3 regions of the Paenibacillus sp. FSL H7-0737 genome follow, and region 3 is predicted to be linked to each of the others. Evidence: riboswitches for the same ligand, from Rfam matches in the RefSeq annotation. Region 3 holds a riboswitch; each other region holds the start of a gene.
The links. Region 3 has a riboswitch for cyclic di-GMP ahead of H70737_RS04765 (glycosyl hydrolase). Riboswitches for the same ligand answer to the same signal wherever they lie in the genome.
Positions count from the first base shown of each region.

Region 1 (3,214 bases), 100 kb from region 3:
GCATGGATAGAAAGAGAAGATATCAGGCTTTATTTGATAATATTAATCAATATAACTCGGGTGAGAAGGGCATCACTAGAATTGCCTATACAAATGAAGAGCAGACATGTACGAGTGCTTTTATGCGGATGTGTAAGGCTGAAAATTTAGATATTCGGATGGATCATTGCGGAAATGTGATCGCTAGAAGGAATGGGAAGATAGAAGGGCTCCCACCCGTTGTAATGGGCTCTCACTTGGATACGGTATACCAAGGTGGGAAGTACGATGGGGTAGTAGGTGTAACGGCTGCTTTGGAAGTGATCAAACGTCTAAACGAAAAAGGGATTGAAACGGATCATCCGATCGAAATCATCTCATTTGCCTGTGAAGAATCCTCGCGTTTTGGGATTTCAACAGTAGGCAGCAAAGTAATGTCAGGGTTATTTCAGAAGGAGAAATATAGATCTTTGAAGGACAAAGACGGTATTACCATGGAAAAGGCATTTTCGCTATGTGCACTGGATTATAACAGTATTGATCAGGCGAGTAGAGAGAATGAAGAATTAAAAGCGTTTTTTGAATTACATATTGAGCAAGGTCCTGTCTTAATAAACAATAATAAAAGAATTGGAATTGTGACTGGAATTGCTGCACCCGTGAGGCTTCATATTCAAATATCAGGGAAGGCATCCCACTCTGGAACGACACCTATGAATATGAGAAAAGATGCTTTTCTGGGTGCCTCAGAAATAGCACTTGAGCTTGAGAAAGCAGCCAAACTCGAACAAGAATTTGGAACGGTTGCGACGCTAGGGGTGATAGATATCTTGAATGGCGCTATGAACGTGGTTCCGGGAGAAGTGGAAATTAAAATTGATATCAGATCTACTTCAGTGGCATCCAGGCAACGTGTGTTAGACCATTTGTATCAAACAATATCCTTAGTACAAGAAAATAGACAACTTGTAATTGAGAGTACGGAAATTATTTCGGAGGAACCCGTCCTATTATCTGATGAGATCAGTCAGGTTCTAGAATCGATTTGTGAAGAGAAAGGGATATCGAGTCAACGGATGATCAGTGGTGCAGGGCATGATGCCATGAACATGAACAAACTTTGCCCAGTAGGGCTTATCTTTGTTCCTTCTGTAGATGGACTTAGTCATCATCCCAATGAGTATACGGATTTAGATGATATCATTATGGGGATTGATATTTTAGAAGAAGCTGTTGTTCGTTATGCGTTTGTAAGACAAACATAATTCGTGTTGAGAAGTAAGTCCCAATGTGACATATATAAATGTTACATTGGGCTTTAGTATCTAATTATATAATTGTTCGCAGAATTGTTGCTTTACATTAATAAATATTATATTAAAGTTAACATTGACGTTTGTGAAAAAATTCCCATTCAAAAAAATTAAATCACAGCGGAGATAGGTCTTTTGGTGGTAGCCTATTTTTAATAGAGTATTTAGGACTAAAAATAGTAAAACAGAATATTGGTAAACCTATTGAAAAATAGGGACACAAAGCCATAGGGTCTAAATCTATTTATAGATATGACAGCCGGTTGCATGTAGTGGGAGTTTCATGCTCTTATTTTTTGACGCATTTGCAGCCGTTATCATTCTGATAGCGGCTTTTTTTTGCTCGTTTTCTAATAAAAAAACGTAATAAATCGGAAAAAGGATGATAGTACATGGATCAGACACAACCACTGAGAGTATGGAGAATGATAGGCCTCGTCATAATGGCAACGTTGATATTTTGGGGGTGCTCTTACTATTTCATAAAATGGACTGCTAACTCTTATGAGCAAGAAGCGGTTGCTGCTACATCAGAAGCTACGATACATGCGAGTAGATCGATTGGAAATATGATACAGGGTGGATTAGATTCATTAGATGGAATTGCTGATTCTATTTCGGAAATCAATTATATGGATTGGGATAAGACCAAAAAATATCTGCATCACTTTGATAAAAAATATAATTTTATTCGAATTAGCATCAACAGCCCAGATGGTAAAGCTTACGCATCAGATGGGACAATGTTTGATGTATCAGATGAAGTAGGGTTCCAAAAGGCTCTGCAGGGTATTAGCAGTATTTCTGATCCATTCTTAGATAAGATCTCCAATAAAGAAATTATCACGATCAATAGTCCACTTAAGTTTAAAGGTGAAGTGAAGGGTGCTTTATCTGCCAGCAAATATACACAAGATCTTTATGATGCTCTTGCAGTTTCCTTCTTTAAAGGTCATGGTTATTCTCAAATCATTGATCAAAAGGGACAAGTCATTATCAAATCGAAGAATCTTGAAGAGGATAAGACAATTGATAACATATTCGAAAGTATAAGTATTGATTCTAGAAATAAGAAACAACTGCAAATCTTTAAAGAGAACATAACCGCAAAAAAATCTGGAGTAGGAATATTTTGGATTAACGGAGATAGCAAAATGGTAGGTTATTCTGGCATCCAGGGGGTTGAGGACTGGTATATTCTCTCCGTGATACCGAAAGATTTGATCATGGCCAAAGCGTCTCAAATGAGTCAGGCGACTTTTCTATTATGTGTAATCATGTTTGTCTTATTATTGATCATATTTGTTAACATTCTATTAAATAAGAGCAAAATTAGGAAACAGATGGAGAGGATTGCCTTTGAGGATGAGTTAACACATCTTCCTAGAACGAATAAATTTGTTATAGATGCTCAGTATTTACTTAAAGAGAAACAGAATACAAAGTTTGCTGTGTTGCAATTTGATATTGAACAATTTAAATACATAAATGAAATTGTCGGTTTTCATGAAGGAAATAGCATTTTGATTCAAGTGGCTAATAGCTTAACAGCAAACACATTAGACGAGGATGTCATTGGACGCTTAGGGGGTGATCGTTTTATTCTTTTCACTTCGTATGACAATAAGGCGGAATTATTCATCCGTATACAAGTACTTACTGAACAAATGAGCGACTATACGTTTGGAAATGAAGAAGGTTTTAGGCTAGTGATTAATTGTGGAATTTACTGTATAGATGATCGTCAGAGCGATATCCTCACATGTATTGACCGAGCAGGAATCGCTTGTAAGTCCATTAAAGGTGGATACAAGAGTTCATGCACTTTCTTTGACGAACAATTGCTATTGCAGATACACGAAGAGCAAGACATCGTAAGAAAGATGGATGCTGCCATGACAAATGGTGAATTTATAGTATAT
Region 1 covers NZ_CP009279.1:1,196,095-1,199,308, forward strand. Annotated here, with positions in the region: gene H70737_RS05180 (Zn-dependent hydrolase) at 3-1,244, shown strand; cyclic di-GMP riboswitch class I at 1,477-1,563, shown strand; gene H70737_RS30145 (bifunctional diguanylate cyclase/phosphodiesterase) at 1,685-3,214, shown strand, end outside.
Region 1: it holds a riboswitch for cyclic di-GMP, as region 3 does, so the genes downstream of both, H70737_RS30145 (bifunctional diguanylate cyclase/phosphodiesterase) here and H70737_RS04765 (glycosyl hydrolase) in region 3, are expected to answer to the same signal.

Region 2 (3,214 bases), 680 kb from region 3:
CCTACCAGTTCCACGAATGTTGTAGCTGAGTATACCGGGGTCACCGTACCTTACGTAGGTTACGCTATGAATTTCGCAGTTTCCAAAGCTGGAAGTGTCATGCTCATGATCGTACCAGGCTTGATGCTCCTGCTCTATGCTCTGTATTCGTCATGGAAGGCTGTAGCTGCACTCGAAAAGAAAAATGCTGCTATACTGCCCGCCTCTCCACCCCCAACTGAAATACAGTAATTCGTTGATTGTCCGCTTCCGCTTACGAACCGGAAGTTACAATATATAACTTTTATAAAAAAAACCACAAAAACCGAGGAGGAATTTTAATTATGGGTATCAAAAAAACATTGGGTCTTGGCGTAGCATCAGCAGCACTGGGTTTATCATTGATTGGTGGAGGAACCTTCGCTTACTTTAGTGACACTGCACAAAGCACTGCTACATTTGCTGCAGGTACACTCGATTTGAACTCCGACCCTTCAGTTATCGTAAATATTCCAAACCTAAAACCAGGTGATACTGTAACCAAATCCTTCAAATTGAAAAACGATGGTTCGCTCGATATCGGATCTATTATTCTGAACACTTCCACTCAAATTACGGATGCTAAAGGTGACAACTACCTGGATTTAGCCCAATTCATTAAGGTCAAATTCCTTAGAAATAACGATAAAGGAACCGTAGTTTCTCCAGAAGATGTAGTCTATCAAACTACGCTTGCTGATTTAAAATCTCAACATCCGGATCTCGTAAAAAATACTGGTTGGGATCAACTCTTCACCGAAGCATCTGGTATTAAAGCCGGCACCAATGACAGCTTCTCCGTCCAATTCGAATTTGTGGAAAATAACCAAGATCAAAATATTTTCCAAGGCGATAGCATAACCCTGACATGGGATTTCGTAGCTAAACAAGGTGCTAAAAAAGATTACTAAGATTAATAGAATAATTTAATATAATACTCGAAGAGCAGCAGATCCTGATTCCGGAAAGCGGATAAGTAGATGCTGCTCTTCTCTTTACAATAAACTTTGTCGAATTTAATGATATTTGCTATACTAATAACAAAAATTACGGAGGGGCGTCAGCATAGTGTCACAAAATATGGGCCAACGTATCCAGCATCTCCGCCTAGAAAAGGGATTGTCCCTATCTGAGCTTGCGGACAGAGCGGATGTTGCTAAGTCGTATCTTAGCAATGTGGAGAGAAACATCCAATCCAATCCTTCAATCCAGTTTATCGAAAAGATCGCCGATGCGCTTCAGGTATCCATCCACGCTTTGCTCTATGGAGAACCTAATGATGCTGAGGAGTCACCTTTAGATTCGGAATGGTTCCGATTGGTGCAGGAAGCTATGGCCTCAGGCATAAGCAAACGCGAATTCAAGGAGTTTCTGGACTACCAGAAATGGCGCCTTGATCAGAAGGATTAATATTCCACCTGACCTGATAAGATCCTCTTCTACTCATACTATTAAACATAAGCGCCTTCGCCCTCCTAACATGGACCGCGAAGGCGTTTTATATTCTAGTAAAATATAAGGACTATTTATCTTATATACTTTCTTATATACCGAAAAAGGGCCCAGCGAGTTATCGCTGGGCCCTTTTTCAAAATATAACGCACTAAATGTATTACTGCACGGCTTGCACAGTCTTCTCATGAAAGAATCGACGAATTTCATCTGCCTTTATGCCAGCCTTCTTAGCTGCTAATAATAAATGTACCCACTCAACGTCTAGATCAATGACCTGCTGTTCTCTGTTGCTTCCCTGGTTGGACTTGTCCAAAAAATCTCCTCCTAAGATTTTACGTCCCCAGGCAATCCGGCTGTCATAGTATTTCTACCTTAGACCCGCGACTTTGTGCCCCTGTCTTTCGGCAGGTTTACCTTTTACTGGACCCTTTACACGAAAGGATCTACTTTGAAATATATGAAAATCGCTAACTGCAATAACATTATACTATACTAAAGTGGAAAAGTGTGTCGATTTCTGATTAGTTTTTCCATTAAAAAACAAAAAATAGAAGCGCTTTTGTGCGATATCTTGTCCTATTAACACGATACTCGTCCCATTCATAAAATTAATTAAGCCAATATAATGATACTTCCTTCCCTATTAGTTAAAAATAAGGATATTAGAATCATTTTAGTGGGCCTTAGGAATGGGTAATGAGAAGAAACAGCGTTCTTTTCATTAGAACAAGCTAACCCATACCATTTTGCGAACGTATTGGACGAAAGAATGAATTGATTACACGTGTGGAAAGTAGCACAATAAGATGAGAAATGAAACCGCAATCATCACAGCTCCAGTAAGCGTTGACACAAAATGTCACGTATGGAGTTCATCCGTTAAGGAGGATGTATTCATGGCAGCCAAAGAGCCCTATAACGAATCCATTTGGAGTAAGTATTACGGACCCAATTTAGGCTACATTCAAGAAAGATATGAACAGTTTGTGAAAGATCCTTCCACCGTAGAGAATAATTATCGCGAGCTTTTTACAAATTCGGGTCCCCCACCCCTAACACCGGATAGCGAACCGGCTCCACAGCCTCGCATTTCGGGAGACACCGAATGGCTTAGAAAGGCAGTAAGAGCTTCCAAGCTAATCGCTAATATTCGTATATATGGCCATATGGCCGCTGATATTGATCCGCTTGAGCGCGATCACAATCCCATGGCTAAATATCTTGAACTCGAAACCTATGAGCTGACTCGTGAGGATCTGCTCGCACTACCTGCCACGCTCATTTGGGAGAATGCGCCGAATGATGTGCATACCGGATGGGATGCAGTTCAGCGTATGCGTCAGGCTTACACCAAGACAATCGCCTATGAATTCGGGCATGTGCATGAAGAACAAGAACTGAAATGGTTGAACAGACAGGCAGAATCCACAAGCTCACCAGCGCCTTTAAATAATGCAGAACGTAAAGAGCTGCTAAACCGCCTGATCCAAGTAGAGCAATTTGAAACCTTCCTTCACAAAACCTTTGTGGGTCAGAAGCGTTTCAGCTTGGAAGGCAATGACGCACTCGTACCGATGCTGGATGAAATCGTACGCGCTGCTGCGCATGACGGCGCAGAGCATATTCTGATGGGCATGGCGCATCGTGGTCGCCTCAACGTTCTTGCACATATTTTGGGCAAACCTTATGACATTATATTTTCAGAGTTTCATCATTCTCCGAACAAGGAGCTTTTCCCTTC
Region 2 covers NZ_CP009279.1:411,044-414,257, reverse strand. Annotated here, with positions in the region: gene sipW (signal peptidase I SipW) at 1-231, shown strand, start outside; gene H70737_RS01845 (TasA family protein) at 324-929, shown strand; gene H70737_RS01840 (helix-turn-helix domain-containing protein) at 1,099-1,428, shown strand; gene H70737_RS30560 (anti-repressor SinI family protein) at 1,631-1,786, opposite strand; cyclic di-GMP riboswitch class I at 1,814-1,898, opposite strand; gene H70737_RS01835 (2-oxoglutarate dehydrogenase E1 component) at 2,370-3,214, shown strand, end outside.
Region 2: it holds a riboswitch for cyclic di-GMP, as region 3 does, so the genes downstream of both, H70737_RS30560 (anti-repressor SinI family protein) here and H70737_RS04765 (glycosyl hydrolase) in region 3, are expected to answer to the same signal.

Region 3 (3,214 bases):
TTCTCCAGCGGAGACGGTAGCAATATTGCCTGTTGACCCTTATGTAGAAGCATCCTTTTTCGATACCATAGCTATGCTTGAGGGGACCATGCTGGAAAGTGGAGCAAATCTGGCACTAATGGGTGTTGTTCCTGAACATGCCTCAGAGAAATACGGATATATTATTCCTACCACCGAAGAGGCGGGGGGAAATGGTTTTATGAAGGTGAGTCACTTTCAAGAGAAACCAGACCGTATACAAGCAGAACAGCTCATCGAGCAAAATGCATTGTGGAATTGTGGAGTGTTTGCCTTCCGCTTAGGGTACTTGTTAGATATTTTGCAGCGTAAAGGGTTGCCTTTAGGATATGAAGAATTGCAGAAGCAGTATAAGCTATTGTCTTCCATCAGCTTTGATTATGAAGTGGTGGAGAAAGAAGAACATATTGTAGTACAGCCGTATGATGGATTCTGGAAGGATCTTGGAACGTGGAATACGCTGACAGAGGAAATGAGCAGCAAGCATGTAGGAAAAGGTTTTGTGACGGCGGATTCTGAGGGGACTTGCTTGATTAATGAGCTGGATATTCCGATTACGGTAATTGGTGCGAAGGATCTGATCATTGCGGCTAGCCCGGATGGAATTCTAGTTACCCATAAAGCTGAGAGTCCACGGATTAAAGAAGTGCTGAAGACCTTTGAACAAAGACCGATGTACGAGGAACGCCGCTGGGGCCATTACAAAGTTATTGATTATGTGAAATATGATGAAGGCAATGAAGTGCTGACCAAACGGATTTTTATATCCGAGGGGAATAATATCAGCTATCAATTACATCGCAAGCGTAGTGAAATTTGGACAATCGTCAGCGGCGAAGCAAGTATTGTGCTGAATGAGAAAAAACATAATGTGAAGGCTGGGGACGTGGTACGTATACCGGAAGGAACGAAGCACGCGATCCTTGCTTTGACGGATGTCGAGTTTATAGAGGTACAGACGGGTTCTGAATTAGTAGAAGAAGATAACATTCGTATTACTTTAGACTGGAATGATATAGAACTACAACAATTCATTTCATAGGTCTAACCTATCTATTTAACCAATCCAAAATTTCTTGAAACAGGTAAATTGACTCAATTATCAAAAAAAAGTCATAAAAACACTAAATATATCATTAATTGTCGTCGATACTTACGGTAAGAGAGATTATTTCTCTTAAATTGAAAAGGCAAACCTATCGAAAGGTAGGGACGCAAAGCTATAGGGCCTTCGAAAGAGTGGCAGCCTGGCTACCGAAAGGGAGATTATTTTGAAAGCTTACCGTACGTATCGATTATTTGGCGCATTTCTGTCACTCGTCTTGTTTCTGACTGCACTTCCGCTTACTGTTGGAATTTCGCCGTCTGTTGTCATAGCTGCTTCAAATTCTGGAACGCCAGTTACCCCAGGAGCCTCACCTGAAGCCGTAAAGCTGCTTAACTATTTTTACTCGATCTCAGGAAAAGGTATTATTGCTGGTCAACATGACTATTTAGAAAGTCCAGATGAAATTAACAATATGCTGAAGGGAAGCAGCGGACAATATGCCGCTCTTCACGGTTATGAACTGGGCGCGATCAGCGGTCAGTCAGAAGGAACGATGGCCTGGCAGCGTCAAAATGTGGTGAACAGCGCGATCAACTGGAATAAAGCGGGCGGGATCGTAGCTATGACTTTTCATGCTAACCTGCCGGGCACCTCTTATGACTGGGATAATGTGAAAAAAACACTTAGTCAGAATGAGTTCGATAGTTACGTTACACCGGGTACCAAGCAATATAACAATCTGATCGCTGAGCTTGATAAGGTGGCAGTCTCCCTAAAAAGCTTGCGCGATGCCAATGTTCCGGTGCTTTGGAGACCCTATCATGAAATGAACGGGAACTGGTTCTGGTGGGGGAAGAAAAATAACTTTTCTAAACTTTGGAATATTATGTATGACCGTTTTGTTAACGTTCATAAATTAAATAATTTGTTATGGGTATGGAGTCCGAATGCTCCCAATGTTTGGTCAGATCCTTATGCGCTAACCTATCCAGGTGCTGATAAAGTAGATATTCTGGCAGCAGATATATACGAAAATGATTACCAGCAAAAATACTATGACAGCTTGTTGAGTCTAGCCGCAGGCAAACCGATTGCGATCGGGGAGAATGGTGAAATGCCTAATCTGGAGAAGCTTCAGCAATCACAAAGTAAATGGACGTATATGATGAGCTGGGGAAAAATGCTTTACGAGAATAACAGTGCAGATACAATTAAAACATTTATGAATAGCAACTATACCCTAACTAGAGATAAATTAAATACTAGTCTGGTACCGACACCTAGCGCTGCACCAGCGCCGGTACCTCCCGAAGAAGAGGGTGAGGCAGCAATTCCTCTTGTGAAGGGGCTTGCAGGAGAATATTACAACAACATACAGCTATCGGGAACAGCAGCTCTTACTAGAACTGATGCAATTATCGATTTCAATTGGCGGCAAGGCTCGCCGGATGCCGCCCTCGGGATTGATCGTTTCTCCATACGTTGGAGCGGTAAAATTAAGCCATTATATGATGAGCAATATACATTTTACACTACCTCAGATGATGGCATCCGTGTGTGGGTGAATGGGCAATCCGTGATTGATAGTTGGACTAAGCAAAGTGGTACTGAGCGTAAGGGTAATATAACGCTGAAGGCTGGCCAGCTATACGATATCAAGGTGGAGTATTACGAAAATGAAGGCGATGCGAGAGTCCGCTTGATGTGGGAAAGTGCTAGTCAAGCTAAAGAGACAGTTCCAGCAAGTGCACTTTATCTTCCGGATGTCTCCTGATTGATGAAAATTAAAGGTCGATCCTTAGTAGCTCTGCGTTATTGCAGAGCTACTAAGCTATAGTCCTCATTAGGTCAGAAGACGATTGTCCGATAACAGGTATGTTTATTTAGCACCTGTGGAGGCAGTACAGCTACCGAAAGGAGGATTTATTTGCGTAAATATTATAAGCAAAACAGATTGTTGTTTACTATATTACCGGTGTTTATTATTTTTTCCTTGCTGCCTTGGGGAGAGGTTAAGGGTCTTCCGAAGGCTATGAGTGTTTCTTCCGCTCTTCCTCCGGCTATACCAAGCAATCCATCAGCTTCTGAAGAAGCCAAGCAACTGCTGAGTAATTTGGTGAATCTACGTGGCAAAGGAATCCTGTCTGG
Region 3 covers NZ_CP009279.1:1,094,885-1,098,098, forward strand. Annotated here, with positions in the region: gene H70737_RS04760 (sugar phosphate nucleotidyltransferase) at 1-1,060, shown strand, start outside; cyclic di-GMP riboswitch class I at 1,198-1,277, shown strand; gene H70737_RS04765 (glycosyl hydrolase) at 1,290-2,840, shown strand; gene H70737_RS04770 (glycosyl hydrolase) at 2,994-3,214, shown strand, end outside.